3 regions of the Paenibacillus sp. FSL K6-2393 genome follow, and region 2 is predicted to be linked to each of the others. Evidence: riboswitches for the same ligand, from Rfam matches in the RefSeq annotation. Region 2 holds a riboswitch; each other region holds the start of a gene.
The links. A riboswitch is a leader RNA that binds a small molecule or an ion and turns the genes downstream of it on or off. The one in region 2 is predicted to bind thiamine pyrophosphate.

Region 1 (11,083 bases), on a different contig from region 2:
TTTTCTCCAGGAGAGATAAAAGGACCACATTAACAGGCGGCTGAAATGCCGCTATTGTTTTTCATTTTAATGATACCGCTTACAATTGTAATCTGAAAAAGAAGCAGGATATCCTGCTTGCTTTAAGTGCTCTAATCCTGCTTCTTTGCCCGATTACAAATTAAGCATGAATTTCGTTTACTTTTTAAGCTAAGGAATGTTCCACTTCAATCTTTCTCAACAGAACATCGCAGCCTGCGTTAACCAGCTCGTACACCTCTTCAAAATTGCCTGTGTAATACGGGTCAGGTACTTCTCTGAGTTTTTCCTTGGGAAGCATGTCCATGAACTTGATGATGTCCGCCTCAGCTCCGCCTGGAACGTTGCGCACATTATCTGCATTGGAATTGTCCATACACACAATGTAATCAAATTGAGTAAAGTCTTCGCTGGCGAACTGTCTTGCTGCCATGTTGGCATAAGAAATCTGGTACGAATCCAGCAATTTTCGAGTCCCTTCATGCGGAGGTTTACCAACATGCCAGTCCCCTGTACCCGCTGAGTCCACACGAATCTGGTGTTCAAGCCCCTTCTCCAGGACTTTGTGACGCAAAACGGCTTCAGCCATTGGTGATCTACATATATTGCCCAGACATACAAACAAAACATTAATCATATTAATCCCCCTTGCTTAACGTACCTTGCAGTACCGACGATGTTGGCTGTGTCACAATGCTCTCCGGCTGAGGAGTGACGTTCCCGGTCTCAGATGGCACCAACGAACGACGTGGCAGTTTCCATTTATAATGTACAGAACACATCCGGAAGAACACAACGGCCGCGAAACAAAATAATAATCCGGCATTCGTTGTTAACCAACCCATACCTATAACAAAACCGGCTGTCATTGCCCATACAGCATAAATTTCGTCACGCAATACAAGCGGTTTACGTCCCGCAAGCACATCACGAATAACGCCTCCACCAATACCGGTCATTACTGCTGCAACGATAACTGCGCTAATAGGATGTCCCATGTTCGCCGCGTACAGCGCCCCTTGAATTGCAAATGCTGCGAGTCCGATTGCATCAAACAACGCCTCTGTTCGCTTCCAGTGACTTATCCACTTGAGAGGCAATATAAACGCAATCGCTACAGATACTAAGGCTAACATAATAAGTGATCCCTGACTCCACAGTGTCGTTACAGGTATACCTATAAGTACATTCCGGATAATCCCGCCTCCGAATGCCGTGACAAGTCCAAGCACTAGTACACCCAGAATGTCATACTCCTCTTCCATTGCTACGAAGGCACCGGACATTGCAAATGCGATAGTGCCTATAATGCTGAATACTTCAAAAATGTGTAAGTCCAACCTGTTCAAACCTCACTTTTCAAGTCATCTCCATGTCGCTCTACCCATTGTATCCGCGAGCACTGAAATTGTGCAACCACATTTTGTGGATTATACTGGTTTGGTGAATATATTTGTACAGGTTCCAACATTATATTTGAACAATGAACTATTTTTCTCTGAATTAGGAAGGATGAAATAAAATGACGGTGAAACGGATAGTTATTTTTACAGGCGGAAACTTATCTGTAGAATTACTTCAGGAAATACGAGAAGATGATATGATCATCGCGGCCGATCGCGGTGCATTATTTTTAATTGAACACGGCATTCAGCCTCACATTGCAGTTGGAGACTTCGACTCCATTACTGAAGAGGAACGTATCATTGTAAGCAACAATAGCATTCGGTTCATTACATGTGACCCTGTTCATAAGGATCTTACTGATACAGAAATGGCTTTTGAGACAGCGCTAGATTACGAACCTTCTCACATCTTAATGTTAGGTGCTACAGGTACACGTATGGATCACACTCTCGCTAATGTACATATCATGGTTCGCGCGATGCAACATCATATCTCCTGTGCCATTCAGGACAAACACAACTACATGACACTGACCACATCCAAAGCTGTGGTTGAACACCGAGACTATAAATATGTTTCTCTGCTGCCCTTGACTCATGAAGTTGCAGGAATAACTCTAGATGGTTTTATGTATCCGCTAGATCAAGCCACCATTCGCATGGGACAATCCTTGGGTGTAAGCAACAAGCTCTTAGGCTCCTCCGGTACAGTCACTATTGATAGTGGCTTATTACTGATAATTCAGAGCAAAGATTGAATCTATTCGAATGCTTCATAGTTATTTATTACGTTTTTGTAACCAGTGATTGAATGAAGAAAATAGGTTCACACATAACAAAGACCCTTGATATTCAAGGGTCTTTGTTGTTTCATCTTTATTCTTCGTCCGTCAATGATTAATTTTTTGACATTTTTAATCATATTTTAATAAACATACCCAAACCATTGTGGCGCAAGGGATTACACTTCCCTATCCAATTTCTAGGCTGTTACAAAGCTGTTATACTCGCTCTAGCAACTTAACGAAAACGAATTTTGGAGGTACTAACTAACATGAAAACAAACATCTTTGTCCAAAAGGCCGTAACCGTCGGGTTGTGCGCTACACTAGGTTTTGGAGCTGTATTAATGACTAACGCACCTGTTGCACAGGCAGCAACTGCTTCTGTATCCACAGGTCAACAGATTGTTAACTATGGTAAACAATTTACTGGAACTCCATATAAATTTGGTGCTTCAACATCAACAACCAAAGTTTTTGACTGTTCTTCTTTTATGAAATATATTTTCAAAAAGTATGGTGTAGATTTGCCGCGCACTTCCGTGAAACAATCCAAAGAAGGTAAAGCTGTGACTAAAGCTAATCTGCGTGTCGGAGATCTGGTATTCTTCTCAAGTGGTAGCCGGTCTACCGGTTCTAATGTCACTCACGTAGGCGTTTATGCGGGAAATGGTAAGATTCTGCATACGTATGGATCTCCAGGCGTAACCCTCTCTGATCTGGACTCTGGTACTTGGAAGAGAACGTATGTTAAAGCTCGTCGTGTACTTTAGAATTATATATTGCTAATAAGTAAAGGCCGGACGATATGTTCCGGTCTTTTTATTTACCCTTTTTTCGCCACAGTCTAAACTGGAGTTTCATGGAATTCGGTGATACATCTAATTTTTATCATGAAGCATGTAACCGATCCCACGCACCGTATGAATCAGTTTCACACTTCTTCCCTTATCCACCTTAACCCTTAGATGTTTGATATACACATCCACAACGTTGGTATCCATCGCATACTCATATCCCCATACTTCCCGCAAAATATCACTCCGGGTACATGCTTCATTTACATGCAGGGCCAGGAATTCCAGCAATTCGTACTCTTTTGGCGTTAATGTCAGGTATTCACCCGTACGACTTACCCTTCTTGAACGCAAATTGACTTTAAGATCATGAACTACAATTACTTCCTCACCCTCTGGTGTTGCATTCGCAAAAACACGCAATAAATTTCGTATTCTGGCAAGCATCACGGTTAAGTGGATCGGTTCCTCCATCACGTCATTAGCTCCGTAATCCAGCCATTCCACGATGAACTGAGGAGATGCATTTGAAGTAATAACCAGTAGAGGTATAACCTGACCCTTATCTACCCATCGTTTTAACTCTAATTTCTGATCCTGGCCACAATGTTCATTTCCCTCTTCCCGGTCTACCAGGATGATCAGTTTAATATGCAGCAACGAAGGCTCGACGGATTGGTTTAGTTGGGACCACTTCATTCGTTGCACCTCATACCCTTCGCTACATAAAATATCCTGAATTAGGCTGACCTGTTCTCCTGCTCCAATCAGCAAAATGACTGTTTTCACTCTTTTTCACCCGGCCTGTCTCTATCCCCACTGCTCGCAGCAATGGTTGGTACAGATAGCATGCCGTAAAATGAAAAAGTCCATTCCCTCAAGGGAACAGACTTTGCTTCTTTCTTGCTTTAACCAAAGTAGCGATGGACGAGCGTACGTGCTTCAGCTGTGTCTTTTGTTCCGTGTACGAGGACACGTCCATCTTGGAAAATAACCATTCTATGGACTCCTGTTGTAAAAGAAACCAGAAACGGATTGGATTCCACTTTTCCTTCTTGAAGCCTGTTCAGACGTTCCGCCGTATGTTGAAGATCCAGATTCATACGCCGTGCAGGTCGGATCTGAACGGTGTCCCTGCCACATAACACATCGGTTTTCTCCAGATTGGACGCAGAAAGATATGGATATGTTGCCGAAGTGCCGCAGGAAGGACAGTCTTGCTTTTTCGCACCATCCACATTGATGGATATGTATTCGTTCCTCCACACGTCAAATGACAATAACTTACGTCTCAATGCATTGGCATTGCCACTAAGTAACTTCATCGCTTCTGCTGTCTGATTTGCCGTTACCATCTGTACCGCTTGAGGTATGATACCAGACGTATCACATGTATCTCCTCCCAGAGGGACTTCACCCAGCAAACAATTTAAACATGGCGTATCTCCAGGCATAAACGTATAGGTGATGCCGTAACTACCTACGCATCCACCATAAATCCAGGGAATACGGTGTTTCTGTGCCATATCGTTAATGAGTAATCGCGTATCAAAGTTATCCGTTGCATCCATGATCAAGTCGGTATGCTGAACGAGTTCTTCCAATTCATCTACTCTGACATCCAACACTTTCCCTTCCACATGAACCGTGGAATTAATGGCAGATAACCGTTTTTCCGCTGCCATCGCCTTCGGCATCCGTTCAATCGCGTCCTGTTCTACATATAATTGCTGTCGCTGCAGGTTACTCCACTCCACATAATCACGATCCACAATTGTTAAGTGTCCAACTCCTGAACGAACTAACGTTTCTGCAATTCCTGTTCCGAGTGCGCCAGCGCCTACAATTAAAACTCTGCTGCCCTTTAATCTGGCCTGGCCTTCCTTGCCAAGTGGCGCGTAACGTTCCTGTCTGGAATAACGATCGGCCTGCTCGGAAGATGTTATTTGATCTGTCATGTATGAACCATTCCTTCCACCGGACTACTGGCTGCTGCATAACGCTTTACGGGAATCATGCCTGCCTCATATGCCAATCTACCCGCTTCTACCCCCAATCGCATCGCTTTAGCCATGCTCACTGGATCCCCTGATCCGGATACGGCTGTATTTAACAATACGCCATCTGCACCAAGTTCCATCGCATAAGCAGCATCTTTTGGGGAGCGTAATCCTGCATCCACAATTACAGGTACAACAGCCTGCTCAATGATGATCTCAAGGTTATAGGGATTGATGATGCCTCTGCCAGCTCCGATAGGAGAAGCGCCAGGCATTACAGCATGTACGCCAAGCAATTGTAGCCTTTTGGCCAGAATGACATCATCCGAAATATAAGGCAATACCGTGAAGCCCTTTTCAAGCAAAATTTCGCAAGCCTTGTACGTTTCAATCGGATCTGGGAGTAACGTCATTCCATCTCCGATGACTTCGACTTTTATCATATCACAAAGTCCTGAAGCCCGCGCAAGCTCGGCAATTCGCACCGCCTCTTCCGCATTGGAAGCTCCAGCCGTATTCGGAAGAAGAGTGTATTTGTCCAGATCCAACGTATCCAGGAAATGCTTCTGGTTGCGCTCCTCCAGATTCAGACGACGAACAGCAAAGGTTAAAACTTCCGTTTCAGATGCTTCCACAGCCTGACTTTGCACTTCCAGATCCGAAAACTTGCCTGTTCCAAGCAACAATCTGGACTCAAACGTATATTTACCAATATTCAACATCATCAACCGCCTCCTACAAAATGTACAATCTCAATTCGATCGCCTTCTCTTAATGCCGTTGACTCATGATACTCACGGGTTAAAATATGCTTGTTCAGCTCTACAACTACAGTCTTGACTTGCAGATCAAAAGATTTAAGCAGTTTATCCACACGATTCAATCTGTCTTCAATCTCCATCCGTTGACCATTAACGATGATATTCACTGCACCACTCCCTTTCTGTTCAATCGCTCCGGACTCAGCGCCTCAATTCCGAGTTCTTCTGAGCTTTTGCCAGCGAGCAACTCAGCGATAAGCCTGCCTGTTATCGCACTAAGCAAGATACCGTTGCGGTAATGCCCAAAGGCGGCGAACAGCCCTGGTATACTCTTGCAAGCACCTATATAAGGCAGTCCATCTGGAGTTGCCGGTCTTACGCCTGCCCACGCTCGCATAAATTGTGCTTCTTTCATCCCAGGTACCCAGTGGGTAGCCGCTGTTAGCAGCTTCTGGACACCCTGTACAGAAACGTTAAGATCCGTTCTGCCTGGCAGACTGGTTGCCCCGAGCCAAACTTCGCCATTGGCTTTGGGAACAATATAGATATCCTCTGCATACACCGTTCTGTCAGGTCTGTACCCTGCATGTTCATCTGAGAACTGAACGGCGGCTATTTCTCCTTTTACCGACCACACAGGCATGCTCAGATTCACATGTCTCATTAACTCTTCACTCTGTAATCCAGCCGCTATAATGACATGTTTGCATCTCATCTCACCGATCGATGTGGTGATTCCCTGCACGCCAAGTTCGTTTGCTTGCACACGTATATCCTGTATGTCCTCCATAACCCGTGCTCCCAATGCTTGAGCGGATTCAGCATATGCCTTCGTTAGATGGACTGGAAGAATCTCACTCTCGTAAGGTCTGTAGTAGGCTCCATACGTATCTCTGTTAAGCCATGATGCCTCCTGTTGCACAACGGAACGATCCCACCATACCTCATCAGCAGAAGCAGACAACGCAGACTTCCGATTGTCCTTATAACTACTTAATTCACTGTATGAACGAAAAGGAGTTAGGAATCCCTGGCGTTGCAGGCCAGTCTCTACCTCACTGAGTGTAGCCATTAGCACCTGTTGCTCGATAAGTAACTGTCTACTCTGTCTGGCAAGCTTAGCCATCAAAGGATGAGCAAAATCCTCACTGTCTGCCGCCAGCATTCCAGCCGCCGCGCAAGAAGTGCCTCCTGCAATCGCCGAACGCTCCAGCAACAGCACATCCTGTCCACGGGAAGCAAGCTCATAAGCGATAGCACAACCAACAACGCCTCCACCTACAATAATCGTTTCTGCATGAAACTTATCTGGTTTATCAATAACGATCTCTTTCATCCTCTCATCTCCTTGATTCAGGGACTCAGACTTTCTGTAGCAACGATAGCCTGCCTTAATAATGCAGCCGCCCGATCCGGTGACTCGCTCGCCCATACATTCGAGATCACGGCGACTCCCTGTGCCCCTGCAGAGCGAATAGCGTGAATGTTTCCCGGTCCGATACCCCCAATCGCCATGACAGGAATGGAGACACGCCTGCACACTTCAGCAAGAGCATGTAATCCTCTGGGGTCAAGATCAGGCTTACTGTTGGTTGAGTAGACATGCCCGAAGAAAAGATAATCGGCTCCCCGTTCTTCAGCGATTTTTGCCTCATCGATTGAATGAACAGATACACCCAGACGAAGGCGCTGCACATTGCTTATAACAGCAGGGTTATAATTTCGTATCGCATCTTGCCCCCAATGTACACCGCCATAAATGTCATTCTGTGGAGGCAGTTCTGAACTATTGATAACAATGCGGCAAGATGGAATGCCAACGCTACGCAGACTTTGAGCCCAACCGATCTTGTCTTGCCATGTGAGTTGTTTTTCTCGTATTTGAATATAGTCCACCAAAGGCCAAACGTCCTTTGCAGCTTTTACAAAAGCTGCCTGATCCCCTGCACCCGTAGATACAACATGCAATTCAAATGATTCTTGAACATGTTCATGAGAAATTACCGTACTGTTCATCTCCTTCCAAACTTGAATGCTATGAAAACACAAAAAAGCCACTCCCGTAGGGGAGTGGCTGCGTATTAATTATAGAACCAGATGACTGACTGATACATACAGTTCATTTCGTGCAATAAAGCTATAGACCTTATAGCCATAACGTTATACACGCAACTGCATGTTTCAATTCGTTAAGCAGACGGTTGAAATCCTTAAGAGTTGCCGTTTGCTCACGTCATTCACTGAAACGCGCTCGCCACTTCCCTACGCTGGTATGATCCAGATCAGGTGCAAAGGGTCCGGAATCGCATTCTTCCATCTCAGCCGCATCGTGCGGCCCCCCTAGTGTTCATATGAAGTTGTAGCCTATGTTACCATAGACGGATTTTTTTGTCACCGTCATTTCTGTTAAACATTGTCTTAGATCATCTAGTTTTTCTCAGACCACTCTTCGACATTCCATGTTTTGGTGACCCAACCCTCGTAGAAATCAGGTTCATGAGATACCAGTAACACCGTTCCCTTGAATTCTTGCAAAGCACGCTGCAACTCCGCTTTGGCTGTGACATCGAGATGGTTTGTCGGCTCATCGAATAAAATCCAGTTGCTTTCACGCATCAAGAGTTTGCATAAACGAACCTTGGCTTGCTCTCCACCACTCAGCATGTTAAGCGGACGGGTAATGTGCTCATTTTTCAACCCGCAGCGAGCGAGATGACCCCGGACCTCATTCTGGGTCAAATGTGAAAACTCATTCCAGACATCCTCAATCGGCGTGATATTCCCAGCACGAACTTCCTGCTCAAAATAGGCCGTTTCGAGATAATCTCCCAAAAAGGTCTTTCCACTGAGTGGAGATATTTTGCCCAGGATGGTTTTCAACAGCGTCGATTTACCCACACCATTACAACCTACGATGGCAATTTTCTCACCACGTTCGATTGTCATTGTCATCTTAGGCAGCAAAGGATACGTATATCCAATTTCAAAATCAATGCCCTCAAAGACCGTTTTGCTGCTCGCGCGGGCATCCTTGAATTTGAACGTTGGTTTGGCTGCTTCATCTGGACGATCAATACGTTCAATTCTGTCCAGCTGTTTCTCACGGCTCTTCGCTCGACCTGAAGTTGAAGCACGTGCCTTGTTACGCTGAATGAAATCTTCCTGCTTCTTGATGTACTCTTGCTGCTTCTCATATGCATCAATATGCTGGGCTTTATTCATATCAGCCATCTCGAGGAACTTGTTATAGTTCGCTGCATATCTCGTTAATTTGGCAAATTCCAAATGATAAATGACATTTACGACTTCATTCATGAATTCCGTGTCATGGGAGATTAAGAGAAACGCGTGCGGGTAGTCCTTCAGGTAACGTGACAGCCATTCAATGTGCTCTACATCCAGATAGTTGGTCGGCTCATCCAGCAAAAGAGCTGTAGGTTTCTCTAGCAGAAGCTTGGCAAGAAGCACCTTGGTACGTTGTCCACCACTTAGAGCTGCGACATCCCGATCAAGACCAATTGCGGACAAACCAAGACCATTGGCCATCTCTTCCACTTTTACGTCAATCAGATAAAAATCGCCCTGTTCCAGTTGTTCCTGAATATTGCCCATCTCTTCCAGCAACTGCTCGAGCTTATCTGGATCTGCATCTGCCATCTGGTCCGTAATATTCATCATTTCTTTTTCCAATTCAAGCAACGGAAGGAATGCATCCTTAAGCACGTCACGAATGGTTTTGCCTGGGGTAAGCTTCGTGTGCTGATCCAGATATCCATAACGGACCTTAGGTGTCCATTCCACTTTTCCACTATCTTTAAGCAATTTACCGGTAAGGATGTTCATTAATGTGGATTTACCCACACCATTGGCACCAACAAGTCCTACGCGCTCTCCGGCAAGTAAACGAAATGATACATTTTTAAATAACGTGCGATCTCCAAAATTGTGACTTACGTTCTCTACTGACAATAAACTCATAAGATGAGGTTGCTCCTATCTATTAGACATTACTTTTGTTATTGTTCCGAAACCCTATTCTAGCACAGGTCCCGTCTTTTCTGAAAGTAATGTAAACAGTTCAAGAACCTCTTACATGATTTTGTCATACAGGCTACCCTAACGATTAGAGCATTTATATTCGAAATAGCCTTGCGCAGCTGCTTGTCTTGCGTCTGTGAACACCTCTTCAGCACGGTAACCATTACCACATGTGGAGGGGTAATAGTACCTGATACCCGTTAAAGGATCTACCCCACCTACGATGGCCGTTTTCTTCACAAGTCTGCCTCCACCGATCGCATAATTGTTGATCTTCTGGTCACCCACACCTATACCTTGGATAAAGGCCATAATCCCTGTATCGTTAATGGAGTTGTACCAATCTTCCTGCGCAACCAGGGGCATCGTGAACGTATAGGAAATACCGTTCTTTCTGGCAAACTCATTATGGCGGTTAATCACATCAGCCAGATCATCCTGCACAGTAGTCACAATCCGGCTTTGTCTAACTTGTTCAAATACGCTGGTATTCTGAAGTAAAGGAATCTGTGTGCTTGAGGCCAGTTCTTTTTGAAATCCTTCAATCCATTTCCCTGCGTTTGCGTCATAGGCATATACGTAGTCGTCCAGTGTAAAGTTAATACTGTTACCATTAGAATCTGAATATGTATAAGGTTTCTTGGGGCTCCACACTTGCCTGAAAGAATCTTCACGGTTACCCGTCATCTCTGTTTCTGTGGACAACATATAATAGCCATCATAATCCAGAATAACCACGGCAGGAATGTAATTAAACATGTTTTGAATAGCTGCGGGATCATCCTGAATCCCCATATTCAAAGCCATCGTCTGAGTAAATGTTAACAAGGCAAGCTCTTTATCCGCTTTAACAAATTTGGTTAAATCATAACCTGCTTCATCATTTTGTTTCTCATTCTGATGCATGACTGCACCTGCATCCATGACTGCGGTTTGAAGTGCAGATCTGTATCGTTGACCAAGATATTGAGCCTCTTCGGCATCTTGGGTATGGAGTGAGATGATCCAGAAGAGCGGGAAGAAGATCAGCACAAATACAATGGATAGCTCAGTAATCTTCATTGAGGACCATACCTCCGTATGTTACAAATACTGCTGAAGCCTGAGCCGTGCCACTCAACCATTCACGAATGAGCATGGAAGGTGTACGATTTGTATTTTGGAGCGTCACGGTGAAAAAATCCCCTGTCGTCAACGTATATCTTCGGCCAGGATCATCAACCGGTATCACACCTGAGGATGGGAATAGTCTTTCTCGAATCTGAGCTTCATAATATCCAT
Region 2 (11,083 bases):
TACCACCTCAGACCGGATCAAAGTTTCCTCGCATCCTTCTTCATATCACGCAAGCTGCCGAGTACACTCGGCAGTTTTTTTGTTATATCCGGAACTACATTACCACCTAAACAACCCGACCATGGTACCAAGTTAGTTAGCATGCTTTGCATCATTTAACCAGACAATATGCCTCATAAGCGGGTACCATTGACTTCCTTAAAATTGGGACTATTCACATAACAACCGATTCGATCCTCCCATATTAAACCTTTCAAATCAGGTCCTTTACTCCTGAATTTCCCTAAAAACGTTTACATCTCCTTAAAACCGGGTAAAATCACTACAATCCAATTGGAATTACGTCTTAAAATCTTCTATTTCGTCTAACAAGTCACATTTACCTATATGCGCACCTGGCATGGTAACCAGTCGAAATACATAATTCAAAAAATGCATCAAAGGAGGAACCAAGATGATCCGCATGCCTATTCAGCAAATGATCCCGTACCATCACCAATATCCGCGCAACACGGCGACCACTGCTCCTAAAAAGGAGAATGAGAACACTCAAGGTCTATCCTTTCATGAAATTTTACAGCAAAAAATGGCGAAGAAAACTGCTTCTCCTTCCCTTAGATAAAATGAAAGCCGGACGATTGCCTGTCCGGTTATGAACCGTCTTTCCGCAGCTTGGTGGAAGGGCGGTTATTGGCGTTGAGCCTTAAATGACTGTACAGTTCTCAGGCATGTTTCCTATAATGATTTAAATATCTAAGAGATCCATGACATATACGAACTGTAAAAGGGGACTTAGCACATGATCACCATTGGTTGTTTTCACGCTCATTATTCCAACATCGCCTTAATTGAAGAGACGCTTGCTCCTTATGAAGTTGAATTGGTCCATTACGTCGATCCAGGTCTGGATCGTCTTAAACATGACGCTGACTTTTCCGATGTCGTCATTCGCGAGAAGGTAGCCCAGACGCTCCAATGGATCGCTGAGTGTCATGCCGATGCCATTCTGGTCACGTGTACCCTGTTTGCGACAGTACTGGAGCAGGAAGCCACACAGGTCCCTGTGCCGGTGATCGGCATAGATGATCCGTTATTGCAGGAGATGCGGCGAATACCGGGAGATTACATAATAGCATTCACCAACCCGGCAACCATTGAAGGAACGATGGCACGGGTGAATCAGGCATTACAGCAAGAGGATGAGAATGGGCAACTACACGTTGCCAAGACATCTCAGACGGAAGCGGTGTGCATCCCGGGGACATTTGAGTTGATTATGCGTGGAGATCAGCAAGGGTATCTCGAAGCGGTACGTGAAGGATTACAGCAGATTTCTGAGCAGTATCCGGGTAAAACGGTAGTGGCAGCCCAACTATCTATGGCTCCCGCTGCTGCACAGGTTACAGTAGATCGAAGTATTCCGATCCATAGCCCGCTGGCATTGCTTGCGGCGTATTTGGAGAATAATTTGGGCGTGGCTCGATAGTAGTAGCGGGTTTGGAGTGAAGTAACAAGTACTATCTGAAACTATGCAACTATGAACTCACTTACTTAGTAGCACCAAAAATTAACGAGGTGAACTAATATGCGTTTACTCTATATTGTTTTACTGTTTATAGTAGGTTTTTCCTGCTCCGCATTTCTATACGGAGGAGCACCAAAACTCAGTGACGCTCTTTTATTCGTTATCGCAGGAATTCTGTATAAAATATGGACCACACATAGTCACAAAGCTAATTCTGATAAAGGCTGAGTACGGTTAAGAATACATACATGACATAACACTAAAAAAAGCCGTTCTTCTCTGCAATGACAGAGAGAAACGGCTTTATCTCTATTTCAGACTGCCCAGCTTGCGCTGTACCGGCGCTTAGGACCGTGTCCGATATTCCTCGGCCTTTTCCTGCATGCCCGCTGCTACAGCCTCATTCTCGGACAATCCTTTATCCGCGGCAAAGGCACGAATGTCCTGCGTGATGCGCATGCTACAGAACTTCGGTCCGCACATGGAGCAGAAATGAGCTTCTTTGGCTCCTTCTGCTGGCAGCGTCTCATCATGGTAGGACAGCGCACGTTCAGGGTCCAGTGACAGGTTAAACTGGTCACGCCAGCGGAACTCGAAGCGTGCCTTGGACAATGCATCATCCCGGCGTTGAGCACGTGGATGGCCTTTTGCCAGATCGGCGGCGTGGGCTGCAATCTTGTAGGCGATGACCCCTTCCCGCACATCATCCTTGTTGGGCAGGCCCAAATGTTCTTTTGGTGTAACATAACAGAGCATGGACGTGCCGAACCAGCCAATCATGGCCGCACCAATGGCGGATGTGATGTGGTCGTATCCCGGAGCAATGTCGGTCGTCAGCGGCCCCAGCGTATAGAACGGTGCCTCTTTACATATCTCCATCTGCAAGTCCACATTCTCTTTGATCTTATGCATCGGCACGTGACCCGGCCCTTCGATCATCACCTGCACATCATGCTTCCATGCGATCTGCGTCAGTTCCCCGAGCGTAGCCAGTTCCGCCATCTGAGCTTCGTCATTGGCATCGTAGATACTGCCTGGACGAAGTCCATCTCCCAACGAAAACGCCACATCATACCTTTTCATAATCTCGCAGATTTCTTCAAAATGGGTGTACAAAAAATTCTCCTGATGATGCGCAAGGCACCATGCTGCCATAATGGACCCACCGCGAGACACAATGCCTGTCATCCGCTTGGCGGTCATGGGGATATAACGCAGCAGTACACCTGCGTGGATCGTAAAGTAGTCCACTCCCTGCTCTGCCTGCTCAATGAGCGTATCACGGTACAACTCCCAGGTCAGCGCTTCCGCTTCGCCATTCACCTTCTCCAGCGCCTGATACAGCGGCACCGTACCAATCGGCACAGGTGAATTGCGGATAATCCACTCCCGGGTGGTATGAATGTTTTTGCCTGTGGACAGATCCATCACCGTATCCGATCCCCAACGTACCGCCCAGGTCATCTTCTCCACCTCTTCCTCGATGGAGGAAGATACGGCAGAGTTACCTATGTTGGCATTGATCTTCACGTGAAAATGACGACCGATCAACATCGGTTCACTCTCCGGGTGATTGATGTTGGATGGCAGAATCGCACGTCCACTCGCCAGCTCCTGCCTTACAAATTCCGGTTCTACGCCCTCACGAATGGCGGCAAACTCCATCTCTGCCGTAATGACTCCCTGCCTCGCATAATGCATCTGAGTCACACAGCGTCCTGTCTGTGCTCGCAGCGGTTTGCTACGCAATCCAGGGTACTCTTCGGCGCCGGCTCTCTTCCCTCCGGGCTTTAGTCCGTTATCCTCCGGTTTAACCGTACGGCCCTGATAAGCTTCGACATCACCACGCTCTGTGATCCAACGGGTACGCAAGGCTGGCAGACCTGCACGGATATCGGCATGAAATCCGGGATCGGTCATCGGCCCGCTCGTATCGTAGACACGTAGCGGTTCGTTATGCTCCACCCCTTGGGGAGTATTCGTGTCATGAAGGGCTATCTCACGCTCAGGTACAGCAATGTCCGGCCGTGAGCCCTGAATGTAGACTTTGCGGCTGCCCGGAAAGGGCTGAATCCGTCCGGCCACTCCTGTTTCTTTTTCCACCTGCTGACCGTTATGTTCCTGCTCCATCGCTTGTTGTCCCGTTTGATTTCCTGTACTCATGTTCGCTTGTCTCCTCCTCAGTGTTCATCGCTTGTTTGGTTGGTATCGTCATTAGCTTACTTACGTACCTGTCCCAAATCATGCGCAATGCAGAGAAGAAAGAGCGATCCTACGCCAGACCAGGGGAGACACTTTTCATGTACAGTTAACAACAGACGGGGGCTGCCACAGATCATGAATCTATGGTGACTTCTCTCTCATCATACAAGCCCACTTTCGCAGGTTATTGAAAAAAGAAGTCAATGGAGTACGCGCTATATCGCCCGTTCACTGTATATAAAAAGCCGGTCCCCGAAGGAACCGACTTTTATGTCCATCACCAATAATGCACCTTCAATCAGCTCCTTAACGGAGACTACAAGGGTCACATCATGAGGTGGTTGAGGTCATATCGCCGATTACTTCCCTACGCTGGTATGATCCAGATCAGGTGCAAAGGGTCCGGAATCTCATGCGATTCCGTCTCAGTCCGGACAATTCGGACTCCCCCAGTAACGTTAGTAAGTTGCGGCTTACATAAGCCGCCGTTCATATTCAATGAAGCTGGCCCCGTAGGGCCGTCCATTACAGAGTAGCGCAACCGGAACATAAAAACAACCTTTATATTCCAAATGATCAAACTCCATTGGAGAAAAAAACTTACATAAACATCAGGATAACATGAGCCCCATCTGCGTAGCAGCATCCTTCAATACAGGTGCGTATTCATGCAATGTCTCCTGCGAGAGTCGACTGACAGGCCCTGAGACCGAGAGCGCAGCTGCAATATTGCCTCTGCGATCCATAATCGGTACAGATACCGCGGCAGCTCCCGGCTCACGTTCCTCATAACTCGTCGCATATCCGTTATCCCGGATATCTCCCATTTGCGCCAAATACACCGCCGGATCAATAAACACCGGCCATTCCGGGCCGTTCATCAGTTCTTCACGATCCTCGTCCGTGGCAAACGCCATCAAAACTTTGCTGGAAGCGCCCACAGACAGCGGGAGTCTAACACCAACGGGGGCGACTCGGCGAATCGCCTGATCACTTTGCACAGCCTGAATCCGTATCCGTTCACTCCCATCACGCAGGTACAGACTCACGGTCTCCCCCAATCGATCTCTCAGTCGCTCCATCGCAGGCAACAGCAGAATAGCAGGATCGTCACTGCGGGACATATGAGCTGACAGCTCCCAGATTCGGATGCCAAGTCGGTACTTCTCTGTTGCTGCATCACGGATCACGAACCCTCGATCCTCCAGCGTAGCCATCAAACGGTGCACTGTACTTTTGTGCAAGCCGATCTGGCTGGCAATTTCGGTGAGTCCCAGATCACTGCGTGTGGTAAAACATAATAATATATCCAGCGCCCGTTCCACAGCCCGGACGGTTAACTTGCGATCTTCCATGGCATAATGCCCTCCTCATGTTTCATCACATGAAACTTGGTTACATAAATTATATGAGAAACGGTCTCATCTGTAAACCAAAAAGAGCCAAAATCGAAATAGGCCAACCTGTAAATTTTTCCTTTTTATAAGACTTAATCCCCTGTAATTTACACACTAAGGTAATGTTACCCATATATCTTAAGAACTATATAACAATTGCGTAACAAATGCCCTCAATCAATTGACTTTGACTATACTGGAACATACGATAAAGATATATTACATTAAGACATCGCTCTGAAGCAGGCTCTGAAATCGACGCAATTCTCTTTTCATGTCGTTGTTATCTTCAACTGAACTTCAAAGGAGGGGCATTCATGTATCCAACATCCCAGAGCGAAGCCCCGCTGCAAACAAAAGTGTCCGATCTGCCCTCTTCCCTATCACCGAGGCTGATTCGGTTCAAACATATTATCGTAGCGTTGCTGCTCTCCGTTGTATTTTTTCTACTGTTTTGTTTTATCGCACTGCATGGTTATATCGCATGGGTATTATCCAATCCAACGGTAGCGCCTGTCTTCTCCAATCCGATGCAAGCCAAGAACATGAAGTATGAAGACATCACGTTCCCGGCAGCAGATGGCAGCCGCACGATGCAGGGATGGTATATACCTGCTGATAATGCTGCAAGCAAAACGATTATTTTCAGTCACGGCTATGGTGCCAATCGTGAAGAAACATGGGTACCTATGTATGACCTGGCACACTATGCCCATCAACTTGGGTTCAACGTGGTCATGTTCGATTATGGCTTCGCCTCACAGGTGAACAAAGCTGTAGCCACAGGTGGCAAAGCTGAGTCACAGCAATTGCTCGGTGCGATCCAGTTCGCCAAGCAACGTGGTGCGCAGGAACTGGTTGTCTGGGGCTTCTCGATGGGTGCCGGTACAGCGCTTCAGACTGGGCTGATTACACAGGAAGTGGATGCAATGATTCTGGACAGTACGTTCCTGCTTGAGCCGGATACGCTGTACCACAACATTCATAACCAGATCGATCTCCCGCGTCAGCCTACACTCGAGATCATGAATCTGTTGTTCCCTATTTTGAATGGTACCGGATTGCAACAGATCCCCTATCAGGAAGTGAAAAAGGAAGATTATCCGTTCCCGATTTTCTTTATCCATGGTACAGAGGACGAGAAGGCGCCTTATCCAATTGCGGAGCAACTCGCCGCCAATCAGACCAATCCGTACTCGGATGTATGGATTGTCCAGGATGCGCATCATGAGTTGATCTTCCGGGAGCATCCAAAGGAATATCTGCGCCGTGTCTCAACTTTCCTGAGTCATGTAACGAAGACAAGCAGTGACGATGTGCAGAACACGAATAGTGGAGAATAACCAAATTTCAATCATCGAATTTTTTCCAGAGCCCTCAGGGGCTCTTTTTTTTTGCACTCATAGGACAACAAGCTCGCGGAATATACTCTTGGGACGCATGAACAGATGGTCTGCATGTAATGAATTTCATCTGAAGGAGGTTCAACATAGATGAACTGGTATGGATATGGTCACCTACTGCCTCTGCGGACATTGGAGGAAATCCGTTTCTGGAAAGAGCAGGAGAAAGAACATACACTCGTCATTCGTGCCCTGGTTCCTGATCTGGAGCCCCCATACGTCAAGCTACTGGAGGAATGGGAGGCTACCTTTGCAAACAGCGAGCGAGTAGCCAATCAGCTTTTAAAACAACTATTGCCCGCAACCCATCCGCCTGCTCCCTACATCGTTCGTTGTATCGATCAACTTGTGTTGGCAGCTCGGCAGCAATCGAGAGAGTTCATCAAACAGCTGTATGTTCTTCTGGAACAAAGTGCTGCTGTGCAAGCTGTTCCGCTTGCCAAAGTACTTATTCTACATTTTATCCGCGAATCGGAGTATTTTCTGGGCGTATTGGATACGCTTGGCCAACCTAGCATCTTGCGCGAAACGGATTCGGAGCCGTCACTTTTTCTGGAAAATGCGTTGCATACGTCAGAGTCAGGAAGCATCCATCGCCAAGCTTCAGAAGCTCCAACTTCTCCAGAGGGAAATGTAAATGCACCTGCCGCTTCAGCTCAGATCCAATCCGCAACCATTCAACCGCCTTCTACCGGAACAACACAAGCCACACCCAGCTCTACAGCACCTCCCGTAAAAGAAAAGCCGGTTCCCATCGGAGGACACACACTGCCGCCTCTCCCCTATGCATACAATGCGCTGGAGCCACATATTGATGAGCTGACGATGCGTATCCATCATGACAAACACCATCAATCTTATGTGGACGGACTAAATGTAGCAGAGAAAAAGCTGGCAGAATCGCGAAAAAAGAATAATTTTGAACTCATCAAACATTGGGAACGTGAACTCGCCTTCAACGGGGCAGGCCACTACCTGCATACGATCTTCTGGACCATTATGAATCCTGCTGGAGGCGGTAAACCTTCCGGTATGCTCGCAGAACAGATCAAACGGGATTTCGGAAGTTATGAAGCATTCAAGAATCAATTCACGGAAGCCGCGAACAAAGTGGAAGGCAGTGGTTGGGCGATGCTTGTCTGGAGCCCGAGAGCACACCGTTTGGAGATTTTGCAGGCGGAAAAACACCAGAACCTGTCCCAGTCCGATATCGTACCGCTCCTGCCCCTGGATGTGTGGGAACATGCCTACTATCTGAAACATCAGAATGAACGTAAAAAGTATATCGAGGATTGGTGGAATGTCGTCTACTGGCCGGCTGTAGCTGAACGGTACGAAACAGCACGCAAGTTGTTGTGGCCGCCTTATTAAGCTTGAGCTTAGATGGATGAGAGAAAAAAAGAGATATCTCCAGCCGAATGACTGAAAGATATCTCTTATGGTGTAGACAAAAAAGCAAGCCTCTTTTAAAAAGAGACTTGCTTATATTTTGAGAGACTTCCTATTTCAAAATGCTCACTTAAGAAGCACAGCCCTCGCACGCTACATAGTTGTCGCCAACCTGTTTGCTAATAGCAATCAGGTCGCCCAGCTTGATATCTGCCTCATCTGTAAACTCCAGATCTGCAATACGAGCAACGATCAGTGCAGCAGCCTCTTCCTTGCTTGTTGCCATTTGGCTGAACTCAGACTTTTCGCCTGTAGATACAACCTCATATAAGTACGTATATCTCAACGTTTCCATCCTAACACTCTCCTTCCGAAATCACATCATATCATCTCTATTACCCAATTCCAAGTCCGATTATCAAGAACTCAATCATAGCGCAGTTTCATCTGCTCAGCTGTGAGACGTACTTCTTCAGAGCCAACACTAAGCACCCTGCTGGCTTCCGCCTGCGGATAGCGATCACGCAGAGTTCGAACCAAAGCCGCAGTATATGCCGCAGCTGAAGGTACACCTGCCAATTCTTTCAGACTTGCCATCGTGCCAGGCTGAACATCAGGATATCCTTCACTCGCCCCGCCTGCTGCATGCTGATAAAATTGACGCACGTCCGCTGCCAGTTGATCTCCCTGACCTTCCACGATGATAAAAGCAGTAATAATATACGCCTTTGCCTGTCTGCGCTGGGCAATACCACAGAATTTCAATCCACCTACACTGACATCATAGTCTCCCGGGCAAAAAGCACCCTGAACCTCACCAGTTTGCGCCTGATTCGACCACGGCGTTAGCGACTCGGCAATAATCGAAGCCATCTTCCGGAAATCATCATGAATATTGATGGCATGTCCGGGATTAGGCAGAATCAGTGACACATTAACTACCCCTGGATTCAAGGGCACTGCCGCTCCACCGGAAGGCCGAACACAGACCGCTGTCCCTTGGCTTCTTATCCGTTCCATCGCTTCTACAGCCTGTGGCAACCTGCGGTCACGCAAACCCGCTACAAAGGCATCTGGGTGTCTCCATATATGTGCAACAGGCAGATGCCCTGCCCCAACCCGCCTGCACATGACTTCTTCCCAAGCAAAAGCTTCGAGTACACTACTACCTTGTCGCATGAGTGGTGTCTCCCAGATTTGTAGACGCAATGTAGCCTGTTTATCTGCCTGTAGTCCCTTTTCCGGCTGAACCGGTTGATCTGAATGGGAAGGTACACTCATCGTTCCATTACCTCCGGCTTAACGAATTCATATGTATCCAGTATATAGGAATGACAACGCATATATAAATAAGCCGGTTCCCAAGGAACACGGCTTATTTATATCGCATCCTATGGCTTAGAAACTGCTACTTCCAAAACCAAAGAAACTTACTCATCCGGCTTGTCCAGCAAGTGGACATACCTGATTTTAATCTTTCACCAAAGACAAGAACTCCGCACGTTGTGCCGGATTCTCACGGAAAGAACCACGTACAGCAGACGTCACCGTCTTGCTTCCCGGTTTCTTCACGCCGCGGGAACACATGCACAAGTGCTCGCCTTCCACAACGACCATAACTCCATGAGGCTCAACGGCCTCTGTCAGAATGTCAGCGATCTGTGAAGTAATACGTTCCTGAACTTGCAGGCGACGTGTTACGGCTTCGACCAGACGAGCCATTTTGCTCAGACCAACGATCTTGCCGCTTGGTACATACCCAATGTGCACCTTGCCAAAAAACGGCGCCATATGGTGCTCACATTGACTGTAGTAGACAATATCCTTGACGATAACCAGTTCTTCGTGATTCTCGTCAAACGTGACACCGAGCACATCGCGCGGGTCTACTTCATATCCACCAAAAATTTCTTCATACATTCGGGTCACACGTGCAGGCGTTTCAAGCAGCCCTTCACGTGTACTATCTTCTCCGATCAATTTCAGGATCTGCTCTACATGATACTCGATCTTCTCCCGATTGTCGGATACTTTTGAATTCAAATAATCTTTAACGCCAGCCACTGCCGAACGCCTCCTTTCGAACCACATACTTTAAGAGGTTGTTCAAAAAGTACGCTTTTGATTACGATGGATGCCTAACGGCATCATCAACGTCGAATATGAAATTCAGCCGAAATGTCCGTTGCTCACGTAGTTTACTACGCTCCGCTACTCCATTTCTAGCTTCATCCCATCTTCTCGGTACTGAAAACCCAACTTTTTGAACACGCACTTTAAGCAGTTATTCCCTGCTATTATTTTCGGCGGCCCGAACTTTTACGCGCAGGATGCTGTTGCGGCTGAGGCATTTTCGCTCCTGGCTGCTGATTCTTCATCATCTGCTGGGCACGCTGCATTTGCTTGCCATTCAGGTTGTAGCCCATTTGCTTCGCCATTTTCTGAAGCATGTCCGGATTGCTTTGCATTTTCTCAAGTTGTTTACGCAAGTAGAACACCCCGATGAAAAATCCCCCGACCAGACCAACAATCAATGTGATAATCGGTATAACAATATCCATCTCTTAGACACCTCTGTATGCATTCTAAAAAGCCTGATAATCCGTGTCACTTCATGATGTTCAACACACATGTTGCAAACCTGACACAGACCGGATTTCCTGAAAGTATCATAGCATTTCCGCACGCCTTGAGCAAACGGATTTTCCAGTTGAACCGCACACAAGCTACGTCATGACAGCTTCAATGAAAACGGTTGTATGCTGAGCCAGATCGATTTCAACCACATCCAGAGAATAACGCGTACTTCCGCGCGCCACCCTGATTACAGGTCTGCCGGGCAATCCCCGATGTTGACGCACAATGACTCCAGTCTCTTTGGTGGACAGTCGTACCGCTGTACCATTGGGATACACGGATACACTCTTGTTGAACTCAATCAGAATGTCCCGATCCAGCTTTGTACCAGACAACGCCATCATCTCTTCACAGGCCTCATGTGGCATCAAACTGTCCTTGGATAAACCATTAATGAGATTATCATAGATATTAGCCACACTAACGATTCTCGCAAACAGATGAATGTCACTCCCCTTGATCCCTCTCGGCATGCCTGTACCATCTACATGCTCATGATGTTGCAGGGCTGTATGGGCGACCAACAGACT
Region 3 (11,083 bases), 220 kb from region 2:
TGGGCGATCAAAAGGAACAAGTACCTCGTGCAACATTGTTGCAGGTCGGTTGGATAATACATAGACCCGATCCGCTAGCAGTAATGCTTCTTCGATATTATGGGTGATGAACAGCACCGAGCGGCGGTTCTGTTCCCAGATATCAAGTAGCCAGCGCTGCATGTCGCTACGTGTCAGTGCATCCAGTGCGCTGAAGGGTTCGTCCAGTAGCATCAGCTCCTGCGGACTGAGCAGGGCGCGCAGAAAAGCAGCACGCTGCTGCATTCCGCCCGACAGCATATGAGGATAGGCCTGCTCAAACCCGGCAAGACCCACGCTGCTTAACCACTTACGAGCTTCCGCAAGTGCTTCGGCCCGAGGGGGAGCACTTGAAGCTACTTCACCAGCAAGCAGTACATTGTCTTCAATGGTACGCCAAGGGAAAAGAGCGGGTTGTTGCGGCATATAACTAATCTTGCCACGCTGTCCCGTTACATTCTGACCGTTCATAAGCACTTGGCCTTCCTGTGGCTTCAGCAGACCACCGATGATATGGAACAGGGTGCTTTTGCCACAGCCAGAAGGTCCAACGATAGCAACAAACTCGCCTTGCTCCACAGTCAGGGACAGGCCGTTCAGAACCGGTAACCTGCTCCGCCGTTCACGGAATGATGCATGAACATTAACAACGTCCAGTGCAGGTGGAACCGGAGCAGGAGTGGCAGGTCGATCAGGCGTAGCCGGGTGGAGTTTTTCATCGTACTCTGGCTCCATTACACTTGCTCCTCGTCCAGGCTGGACTTGTTTGTCCTGTTGCCGATTCATATGGTCATCACTTCCTAATATACAGATTACATCTTTACTACCGCTTCTGTGGCCGCCAGCGCACGAGCAGCTTCTCCAGTAGTGCAATGAGCAGGAAGAGCAGTAAGCTGAGAGCGACAATAATCATGATTGCCACGAATAAACGATCGGTGCGATAAGCCGACTTTTGCAGCATCATATAATAACCAATACCCTTGTCTGCACCAATCCATTCGGCAATGATGGCACCCATCACGCTATAGGTAGCGGCGATTTTGACACCGGAGAACACGGATGGCAGCGCATGGGGAAGCTCCAGCTTCCAGAAAATCTGATGACGTTTCGCACCAGCCATGCGCATATAGTTCATCATCGCCGCGTCAGTACGGGTCAAGCCATCCATCGCCGCCACTGCAACAGGGAAGAAGCAGACGAGGATGATCGTAATCAGCTTGGGCAACAGCCCGAATCCGAACCAGATTAACAGGAGTGGCGCGAGCGCGATGGTCGGGATATTTTGACTAAGAATAAGTAAAGGGTACAGGGCTGACTTGAGAAAAGGGACCAAATGCAGCACCATCGCTATCAGTAATCCGACCGCTGTGCCAGCCGCGAATCCAATCAGCGTTAACTGAATGGTTGCGGAAGCGTGTATGCCAAGCCGTTCGGCCTGGGTTGCCGCTTCGCGGGCGATGTCGGACGGTGCAGGCAGCATCCATTTCTCAATATGGAAGAGGGAGACGGCTCCCTGCCATATCGCTATAAAGAGAATAACCGCCACAATGGGCGGCCATACACTTTTGAAATAGGCAGGCATTAGCGATACTTCTCCGTCAGGGTGTCCATGCTGAAGCCGGTAGGGCTATGGGCGATTTTGATCTGGGAGATGATGCTTGGGCTACCAGCCTCCACGAGTACCTCGTGCATTTTACGGACAACCTCCAGCAGTTCCTCCAGTTCCCCCTCCATCGTGGTGTCGAGCGCGTTCACCTGATATTTCAGGCCGGATTGCTGAATAACTTCAATGGCGCGATCTACATAAGGGTAAGAATTCTCGCCATTTGGCGTTTTGGGAATAACCTGAATGCTAAGTAATGTGCTTGCCATGAGAGATCACTTTTCCTTTCGTGATAAATTGCATGAATTGAACCAGGTTTACACTTATCACTCCGATTGCAGTACCCTCTTACGATCACTGTTATCCCCGGATTTCTTTAATGAATTTCAATGGAGGAAATCCGGGGATAGCGTATGCTTCCGATGCAGCTTTCTTTCAGAAAGCTTTTAGGTGAGCGCTTCGCTTCTTCAGATGGGTTCTGCACTCTTCGTTCTTGTGTAAAAAAGTTAAACTTAAGCAAATTTTATTGGGGTAAAAACTCGTTTGTATATGCTTTGCTCACATCGATCTGTTCATCCAGCAGTTTTTTGCTAAACATCCAGTCGGTGTAGTTCTGCCACACTTCCTGCTTTTGCTCACCCCAGCGCGGGGCGTCATCCGTGTACTTTGGACTAAGCCATTTCTGGCTTGCCAGTACCAAGTCTTTATCTAGATCCGGTACGGCCTTGATCAGAATGTTCGCTGCGTCTTCGGGATGATCAATCGCATATTGATACCCTTCTGAAGTGGCTTTCAGGAATGCTTTCACCAACTCAGGGTCGTTTTGGATCGTCTGCTCGTTTGTTACAAGGACAGGTGTGTAGTAATCCAATGCATCTGAATAATCCTTCACATATAACATGTCGATCGGTTCTCCGCGCAGTTCGGCTTCAATACCTGTCCAGGCGTAGAAAATCCACGCGAAATCAATGTCCCGTTTCACTGCGGTGAAAAAGTCAGCGTCACCCATGTTAATGTTTTTCACTTTGGATACATCGGCTCCGTCGCCTTCCATAATGGATTGCATCACGGCTTCTTCGACTGGGGAACCCCAACCGCCATAGGTTTTACCTTCAAAATCTTTCGGTGATTTGATATTCCGATCCGCCGGAGCAGCGAACCCGGATGTATTATGCTGAATAACTGCTGCGATGGAGACCAATGGAACACCCTGTGTGCGGGCTTGAGTTACACTCTCCTGATAACTTACGCCAAACGGTACTTCATTGGAGGCAACCATCGTATCTGCGCCACCGGCACCTGGTTGTACAATCTCCACGTTCAAGCCTTCGGCCTTGTAAAAACCTTGATCTACAGCCGCATATAGGCCGGTATGATTCGTATTCGGTGTCCAGTCGAGCACCACTTTAATATCTTTCAGGGCGGCAGTGTCACCTTTGTTACTGCTTTCCGCATTTGTGTTGCTGTTCTGTTCTGCCGGGGCAGCTTCTTTGCCGCCACATGCGGCTACAGTCACCATAAGCACGCATAAGAGCATCAATCCCATCGTTTTACGCCATTTCATCTGTAATTCTCTCCTTCGATATGTCCGGCCGAGTGGCACGGGGTACTCCTTGGCTTCATATCCAATCATCTTGCATAAATCAACAGATTTATACCAGTTGAGATCTGAATAATGTCACTTTTTTTAGCTCTCTGGCTATATAAAAGAACATTAAAAAAGCGTCCCGTATTCCGGGACGCGTGCAGGCGTTAGAGAGGTGGCGTTCAGCCATAGGGCTGTGCCATTTCGATATACTCCGATTCCTACGCTGGCATGATCCAGATCAGGTCTAAGGGTTAGTATCTTGGTGGGATACACTCTCAGCCGGCCAATTCCGACTCCCCTGGGAAACTATGAAGTTACGGGCATTACTAGGTGTAATTATAGGCCAGCGGGTGGAACGTGTCCAGTCAGGAACTGGATGGGGACACGTATGAACTTATCAAACAGGCCGTTATACATATGTATATCAGCCTATTTAGATGTGTTATTTTCATTAATTATCGTGGCGAATCATATAAGGCAATCTGGCTGAGTGCAAATGCATCGGATTTGGGGGCATAACCTACCTGTTTCTGAGTGGTTTCCAGATTCAATCGTTTAAACCGATTATTCGAGATCCCATGCAGTATGGTGAAGGGCTCCAAATTGGTAGCTGTAATTGCTTTGAACATCAAATCACACAAGTCAGCCGGACTAATATACGCGCTCATATCCCTTGCTTCCAGCGCTGGTCCGTCCGGTTGAAAATCATCATATGCACCTATACGTATTGCTACACTTTGTAAACCTTCGGTATACGCAAAATAGGAAGCGAGCGATTCTCCAAAACATTTGCTAACCCCGTACAAATTCCGTGGGTGTGTTGGCATGTCCGGATAGACTTGAGCATCAATGGGATACCCCTCAATCGTCTGTGCACTGCTCGCCAGAATGACTCTTTGCACACCTTGGTCCTTAGCTGCACGGAATACATTAAATGTACCTTTGATATTGATGTCCAACAACGATTCATAGAATCCGGCATTCGGGGAAGGGTCTCCCGCCAGATGTACTACCACATCCATGCCTTCGCAAGCATGCTGACAGGCTTCAGGGTCTGTCACATCCAGTGTCATGATCTCATGGTCGGTTTCTTGATACGTATGCAGTCTGTCGATATTCAAATCCGTTAGTCGCAGGTGATATGCTTCTGACAAGTGTTGGGACAAGTCCCGGCCAATTTTCCCGGCTGCGCCGGTAATTAAAATGTTCATGAAATCAACTCCAATTCTTAGCGCTGGAAGAACTCAATCCATTCCTTTTCAGGTCCATAGATGAAGAAATAGCGGTAACCGTTAGGCAGTGTAATAATCTCTCCATCAATAAATACGGCTTTGGTGGCTTGGATGTGTTTGTACTCAGAATCAAGGTCATCTACATGGATCGCAAAATGGTGTACCGTACCTTCGGAAGGCAGCTTGTCGCTGTATCCTTGAATTAACTCAATCTCAGTCTCATTACTTCCATTGAAGCCGAGAAAGGCGAGCTGAATGACGCCGTTGGTATGCGTCACCCGGTCTTTCAGTTCCAATCCAACAACCTCCGTATAAAAACGAAGTGTAGTATCCAGATCACGGACGGCAATGCCAACGTGGTCGATGCGCTTTTGAAAACTCATAATCAAAATCCTCCTTATATAATGAATGTTTCTACCATTTTAAGGGATATCATAGGGCTGTACTACGGGGTTGTCAAATCGGATTTTAATTTGAAAAAATCATAATTGTTCACAGAATGTTCACTTATGTGAGGGATTCCTCATCTCTATAATTACGAAGGTAAACAGAGAGGATGAGAGAATTGCCAACAAGCAAGAAGGAACAAATTATTTTCGGATTAATGATGTGTACAGGAATGGTCTTGGTCATGATGTTCTTCAATCTATGGCACAGTGGGTTACTCGGCAAAATGTCCCCGCTTGAGATACTGCTTCAATTCATATTATGTTTTGTCATCGCGTTTCTGGTGGAGTCTTTCATTGTTGGCCCTGTGGCGAGAAAGATTGCATTTTCTATGCCCTTCGACAAGTCCAATAAGATTCTAGGTGTGCTGGCTATGTCATTTTTTATGGTGATTGGCATGGTTCTGATCATGTCTTTGTATGGAATGATCTCGGCATATCTCGCTGATCAATTAAGTGGGTCATCCGTACTCCGTACGTATCTCCATACAATCGCTCGTAACTTCAGCCTGGCGCTTCCATATCAATTGATCATTTTGGGACCACTCGTACGATATGTATTTGGTAAATTCATCAAGGATAACGGGCCCGTAATGCCTGTCGTTAACAAAAGTGTGTGATTCGGTTGGCTATAAGTATTTCCTGGGCAATCTTGTGCAAAAGAATAGATATTATTCTCACCTTTAATGAAAGGTGAGAGAGAGGCAAAGATAGGGCACTTGCCACGATGATTACAGCGCTAACGAATCGAGGACACCTTATTAGTCCAGTTTTTAGACAATAAAAAATCTAACGAATCTCAGCGGCGTTATTATGCAAAAAACCTCCAACGAGACCTTGAATTTGAGATAATTATCTATAATAACGTCTCTAGGATTCGTTAGATTTCAAATATCCTGAAATGCAGATAAATAGCGTGTGCTAGGTTCGTTAGAACAGAGTATCGCTACAAAAAAATGTCCACTGTCAGGTCATGACAGTAGACATTTCAATCTCATCTCAATAATAGGTAATTCTAATTCTCAGGACTGCAACGACACATAACTGTTAAGTCGCTGGATCGACCACATGTTTGTTCTGCCATTGATACGTGATCACGCTAATGACAAGCAGGCCAACTGCAAAGATCGCAAGCATCCATGCAGACTGATTAACTGCCAGATGATCAAGACTCCATCCCGTAGTCAAAGGCAGAATGGCACCGCCAACTCCACCTGAGGCAATCAAAATGCTGGGTGTGGATTCTTCTGTTCCGGGCAGCAGTTTACTGGCGAAGACAAGGGCAATGGAAAAAATACCTGACATCGCAAGTCCAAGCAGCAAGATGATGAGAAATGCAGACCAGATTTGGTTTGTAAATGGAAATACCATTAACAAAAGAACAGATGCAAGACAACTGTACAGGACATAGACGCGGTATTGGAATTTCTCTGCGATATACCCGGCGAAGAGTCGCCCCACGGACATGGCAATCCAGAAACAGGTGACACTAAGCGCTGCTCCGGCTTCCTTCATGTTCATTTTCTCAATCAGAATCGCTGGCATGAAGTTCGCAAGACTCATCTCTGTGCCAACATATAGGAAGAAGAACAGGACGAATAATACCAGAAGAGTTCTGTTACGGCCACGATAGGTTGGACTGGATGTACTTGCAGATGCGGGATGCATCTCACCCGATGTCCCAGCAGTGTGGGCATGTACTGAACCGTTATTAGAACTACGTCGCTCCAGAAACTTATCGAGTTCACCGAATGATCCTTTTGCCCAGAAAACAAAGGTCAGCGCGGCGCAGATCGCAACAACGAGAAAAGAAAGGCGCCAGTATCCGGCAGCAATCAGACCGCTGGCAATGAGCGGCATGACCATCGCTCCGATCCCAAATAACACTTCCAGTCGACTCATAGCAACGGCTGTATTGTCTTTGATTGCAGCGATGATAATGGTGCCAATAACAGCTTCAACCATTCCGAATCCAAAGCCGGCAGCGGGTGCAATGACGAACATCCAGCCCCATGGTGGCAACAACATATAGGATAATTCTGCAATGCAGAGCAACGCTGTGGCGATTAACAGGCCTCCCCGTTTACCAAAGCGTCTGTTCAGCCATGGAGATAACAATACACCACCGAGGAATCCGGCAAATTGAGCAAAGATCAGCGTTCCGCCTTGGCTATAATCTTTGCCGTAATGTTCAAGTGCAACCGGTAAAATGGAACCGAGCACAACGTGGGCAAGTCCAATCAGGAAATAGGACAGACATCCGATCCAAAGTAATTTTTTCATAAAGAACTCCTTCTACTTATATACATAAATTGAGGATCACAATAAAGCGCAATCTTGAAGACAAAGTCTATCATAACAGGACATGTTACGATGTGCCATGAATTCCTGATCGATACAGAAGGTTGCAATTTGGTCCGGCGTTCGTATATACTGAGACCAACAATTACAGATCGGACCATGCCGTTGAAGAGCATCCAACTCGGAGGCGTTTTCGCCAGGGGAGCGATATTTCCCCAAGTTAACCGGAACCGCCCGTTATCGCGGACCAAGAGGCTGGAAGCAGGATATTCTGATTCAGCAAGTTGGGTGGCACCGCGAGCAGAGCGCTCCTCGTCCCAAGGGATGAGGGCGCTCTTTGCATTTTTACAGCCAAAGGAGACGGTGACCATGTTGGAAATGAAGTGGATTCGTGCACATGAAGAAGAGGTTCAGGCGGCAGCAGACGGGAAAAAAATTAATATTAGCATTCGCACATTGTTAGAGCGTGATGAAGAACGTAGAACACTTTTGCAGGAAATGGAAGAAGGTCGCAGATTGCGCAATACGTTATCTGCAGACATTGGCAGACTCATGCAAGCTGGGAATCGGGAACAGGCAGAGGGTTTGCGGGCCCAGGTGAAACAGATCAATGAACAGTTGGAATACGTGGAAGCGAAGCTTGCCCCTGTGCAGGAGGAAGTAACCAAGCTGCAATGGCTGGTACCCAATATCGTATCCCTGGATACCCCGAAAGGCACGTCGGATGCGGATAATGTGGAGCTGCGACGTGTGGGAGAGGTGCCAACGTTCGAGTATAACACCAAAGATCACGTGGAGCTTGGGGAGTTGCATGATCTGATCGATATTCCTCGTGGAGTTAAGATTGGCGGTACGCGAAGCTATGTACTGAAAGGTGCGGGCCTGTTATTGCATCGGGCAGTACAGCAACTTGCGCTTGATCTGCTGCTAAAGCACGGGTTTACACCAATGGAGGTTCCGCTGATGGTCAGGGAGGATGCGCTGGTGAACACCGGATTCTTCCCAACCGGTCGAGATCAGGTCTATGAACTCGAAGGGGAGAACAAGTGGCTGGTGGGAACTTCTGAAGTGCCGCTGGTCTCGTATTATGCCGATGAGATTGTTGATGTTCAAGAGCCTGTGAAGCTGGCCGCGGTATCGACGTGTTTCCGCAGTGAAGTTGGCTCCGGCGGACGGGATGTACGCGGATTGTATCGTGTGCACCAATTTGCCAAAGTTGAGCAGGTCATTCTCTGTGCCCCTGATGCGGAAGAATCGGAGCGCATGTTGCAAGAGATTACAGGACACGCTGAAGAATTGCTGCAATTATTGGAACTGCCGTATCGTGTTGTCGCTGTATGTACCGGGGATATGTCGCAGAAAACGTACAAACAGTATGACATCGAGACCTGGATGCCAAGCCGCGGTGCATATGGAGAAACGCATTCGTCGTCGAATCTGCATGATTTCCAGGCTCGCCGTTCAAATATTCGTTGCCTCGATGCCGAAGGCAAGTTGGCCTACTGTCACACGCTCAATAATACGGCGGTGGCATCGCCGCGTATCCTGATACCTTTGCTTGAGAATCATCAGCAGGAGGATGGAAGCATTCGCATTCCGGCAGCCCTGCGGCCCTATATGGGCGGGGCCGAGAGCTTGATTTTGCCAGAGCAGGATGAAGTGAAGTAGAGAGGTTAGGTAACGCTCTAGGAAGTGAAGAATCAGCAAAGGAACCCCTTGACAGGGGTTCCTTCTAATTAAACATATGATCTGTTACCCACTGGTACTCTTGTTCAAGTCGAGCTGCCAATTTGGGATCTTCTTCGGCTGCAACTTTTCTCATGTATGTTAAATCAATCGTATCAAATTGACTGTAAATCAGGTAACGTGCCCACTCCAAGCTTCGGGCATCTGTCCAGTACTCGGAGGCTCTCAATCGATCCAAAATAAGGTCGTCTATTCCAATTACGTAACAGTAGCCTTCAGGTGTTAATAATTTGATAATCTTGTCTTTTGAACCTTCCAGTGTATCAGAAGGTATTTCGATAGGGATGTCCATTTCGGAGACATAATAATGTCTTCCTTCGTGAACGAAACCCAGATGATCAAATAAACTTCGGGCCAAATCATCTCTGATCATGACCAGATCAACATCAGCTGTCTTGTAACTTCCAGAAGTGTATAGTTCAACAGCATGTCCTCCAACAATAATGGCTGGATCTGCATCTAAATCATCAAGAATAGGAGTAATAATACCCATCACATAGAACTCTTTTAAATCACTTTTGGTCACATCAGCTGCAAGTTCCTTCAATTTTTGTTTAGCCCATTTAATTCTTTCCTGCATTTCTGGTGTTTGAATACGTTCCATGGTTCACCTATATTCTTTAACGCAGCTTCCATTCACGCTCGTTAATGATTTCAATTTGTCCAGATTCAAGGGCTTTTTTGAAACGATTGCGGGCTGTTTTCATCAATAGAACCATTTCGTCTTCAGGACGAATCTTGGTGGATGTCGAAGTGACTATAGCTTTCATACGTTTACGGTTATTTTTAGGTGAAACCATATCAAGCAAATTCTTTTCGATCATACATACCCCACCCCCATCTTTTAGGTTTATTAAAACAGTATTACGCGGCCTTCCCATATTATACAATGAAAATCATGAATTGTTCCAAGACTCTCACTTAGGACATTCAACTTTATGCAATTCATATCCGATATAATATAATAGAAGTAAAATATTGGATTATGGGAGTTGGAAATTAAAAATGAATAGAATCAAACTGGCGCTTCGAGGCACGCTTGCTCTAATTATGGCATTAACAATACTGGTCCCTTCGTTGGCCTTGGCGGCTACTGGTGACGTGAAATCGATTGAAATAACCAATAACAGTCCTCAGAAGATGAGCGTCTCAGAAACAGCTACGCTACAGGTAATGGCAACGGTAGAAGGTTTTGATAACAAGCAGGATGTTACCGAAGGCGTGACATGGTCAACCAGCAATGCAGCAGTTGCGACGATGGTGAAAGGCAAAGTCAAGGCTGTAGCCGCAGGCGAAGCAACCATTTTTGCAGAGGTAGACGGGGCTAAAGCCCAGTTGGTTGTCCAGGTGCAGGAGAAGATCAAAAGCATCAAAGCTTCACCGAAATCCTACAGTTTTGTAAAAGGCAGTGAAAGCACCCTTCCGAAAGTAAGCATTACCCGTGCGAATGGGAAGGAAGAAGACGTAACGTCCGAGATTGTGTGGTCCGTATCCACTTCTTCGGCTGTGCTGGAAAACGGTAAAATCAAAGGCGTTACACCCGGCAGAGTAATGCTGCAAGGCAAATACGGCTCAGAGACAGTGAAAGTTCCCGTTGCCGTGACGGACGAGATTACCAAAGTTGAGGTCACTCCTGCCACAATGCAGTTGAACATCAAGAAGTCCAAGGCGTTGAAGGTCATCGGCACCTATGCGAATGGCAAAACCATTAACCTTTCGAAACAAGTGATATGGACCTCTTCCAATACAAATGTAGCTATCGTGAAAAATGGAGCAGTCAAAACGCTGACAGAAGGACAAGCCACCTTGACAGGAACTTATCAAAATCAGACAATAAAGGCAGAGGTTACCGTTGTACCTTTGCTCAAAAAGTTGATTACAGGCCAGAAAAAACTGGTTTTGTCCCCACAGGGAAGTACAACGCTGAGTGTGATGGCACAGTATGATACGGGTAAAACCACTGTTGTGACGAACAGCGCGGTGTGGAGCAGCACAAAGCCGGGCGTAGCGACAGTAACAAATGGCAAGATCGTGGCTGTAGGCAAAGGTAAAACGTCTATCACGGCCAAGTGGGGCAACAAAAAAGTGACGATCCCTGTTACGGTAAAATAAATCTTCATATAATGAAGTGCTTTGCATCAATTCAAAG

Region 1: it holds a riboswitch for thiamine pyrophosphate, as region 2 does, so the genes downstream of both, MHI14_RS12975 (thiamine phosphate synthase) here and thiC (phosphomethylpyrimidine synthase ThiC) in region 2, are expected to answer to the same signal.
Region 3: it holds a riboswitch for thiamine pyrophosphate, as region 2 does, so the genes downstream of both, MHI14_RS29420 (ABC transporter substrate-binding protein) here and thiC (phosphomethylpyrimidine synthase ThiC) in region 2, are expected to answer to the same signal.

Annotation. Positions count from the first base shown of each region.
Region 1 covers NZ_JBBOCU010000001.1:2,930,583-2,941,665, reverse strand. The annotation lists gene MHI14_RS13025 (alpha/beta hydrolase) at 1-19, shown strand, start outside; gene MHI14_RS13020 (low molecular weight protein-tyrosine-phosphatase) at 185-655, opposite strand; gene MHI14_RS13015 (trimeric intracellular cation channel family protein) at 657-1,358, opposite strand; gene MHI14_RS13010 (thiamine diphosphokinase) at 1,541-2,182, shown strand; gene MHI14_RS13005 (C40 family peptidase) at 2,479-2,979, shown strand; gene MHI14_RS13000 (response regulator transcription factor) at 3,088-3,792, opposite strand; gene MHI14_RS12995 (ThiF family adenylyltransferase) at 3,912-4,961, opposite strand; gene MHI14_RS12990 (thiazole synthase) at 4,958-5,725, opposite strand; gene thiS (sulfur carrier protein ThiS) at 5,728-5,931, opposite strand; gene thiO (glycine oxidase ThiO) at 5,928-7,100, opposite strand; gene MHI14_RS12975 (thiamine phosphate synthase) at 7,118-7,780, opposite strand; TPP riboswitch at 8,007-8,116, opposite strand; gene MHI14_RS12970 (ABC-F family ATP-binding cassette domain-containing protein) at 8,192-9,742, opposite strand; gene MHI14_RS12965 (hypothetical protein) at 9,881-10,864, opposite strand; gene MHI14_RS12960 (hypothetical protein) at 10,851-11,083, opposite strand, start outside.
Region 2 covers NZ_JBBOCU010000002.1:714,631-725,713, reverse strand. The annotation lists gene MHI14_RS30445 (hypothetical protein) at 455-622, shown strand; gene MHI14_RS30440 (hypothetical protein) at 800-1,486, shown strand; gene thiC (phosphomethylpyrimidine synthase ThiC) at 1,871-3,655, opposite strand; TPP riboswitch at 4,075-4,188, opposite strand; gene MHI14_RS30430 (IclR family transcriptional regulator) at 4,339-5,082, opposite strand; gene MHI14_RS30425 (alpha/beta hydrolase) at 5,442-6,467, shown strand; gene MHI14_RS30420 (Fe-Mn family superoxide dismutase) at 6,618-7,898, shown strand; gene MHI14_RS30415 (hypothetical protein) at 8,047-8,271, opposite strand; gene MHI14_RS30410 (lipoate--protein ligase family protein) at 8,343-9,197, opposite strand; gene folE (GTP cyclohydrolase I FolE) at 9,387-9,980, opposite strand; gene MHI14_RS30400 (YneF family protein) at 10,214-10,477, opposite strand; gene MHI14_RS30395 (HD-GYP domain-containing protein) at 10,643-11,083, opposite strand, start outside.
Region 3 covers NZ_JBBOCU010000002.1:490,148-501,230, forward strand. The annotation lists gene MHI14_RS29405 (ABC transporter ATP-binding protein) at 1-804, opposite strand, end outside; gene MHI14_RS29410 (ABC transporter permease) at 842-1,600, opposite strand; gene MHI14_RS29415 (thiamine-binding protein) at 1,600-1,890, opposite strand; gene MHI14_RS29420 (ABC transporter substrate-binding protein) at 2,145-3,185, opposite strand; TPP riboswitch at 3,407-3,519, opposite strand; gene MHI14_RS29425 (NAD-dependent epimerase/dehydratase family protein) at 3,665-4,420, opposite strand; gene MHI14_RS29430 (VOC family protein) at 4,438-4,824, opposite strand; gene MHI14_RS29435 (hypothetical protein) at 4,998-5,507, shown strand; gene MHI14_RS29440 (MFS transporter) at 5,935-7,170, opposite strand; gene serS (serine--tRNA ligase) at 7,558-8,856, shown strand; gene MHI14_RS29450 (hypothetical protein) at 8,921-9,538, opposite strand; gene MHI14_RS29455 (hypothetical protein) at 9,555-9,758, opposite strand; gene MHI14_RS29460 (Ig-like domain-containing protein) at 9,940-11,046, shown strand.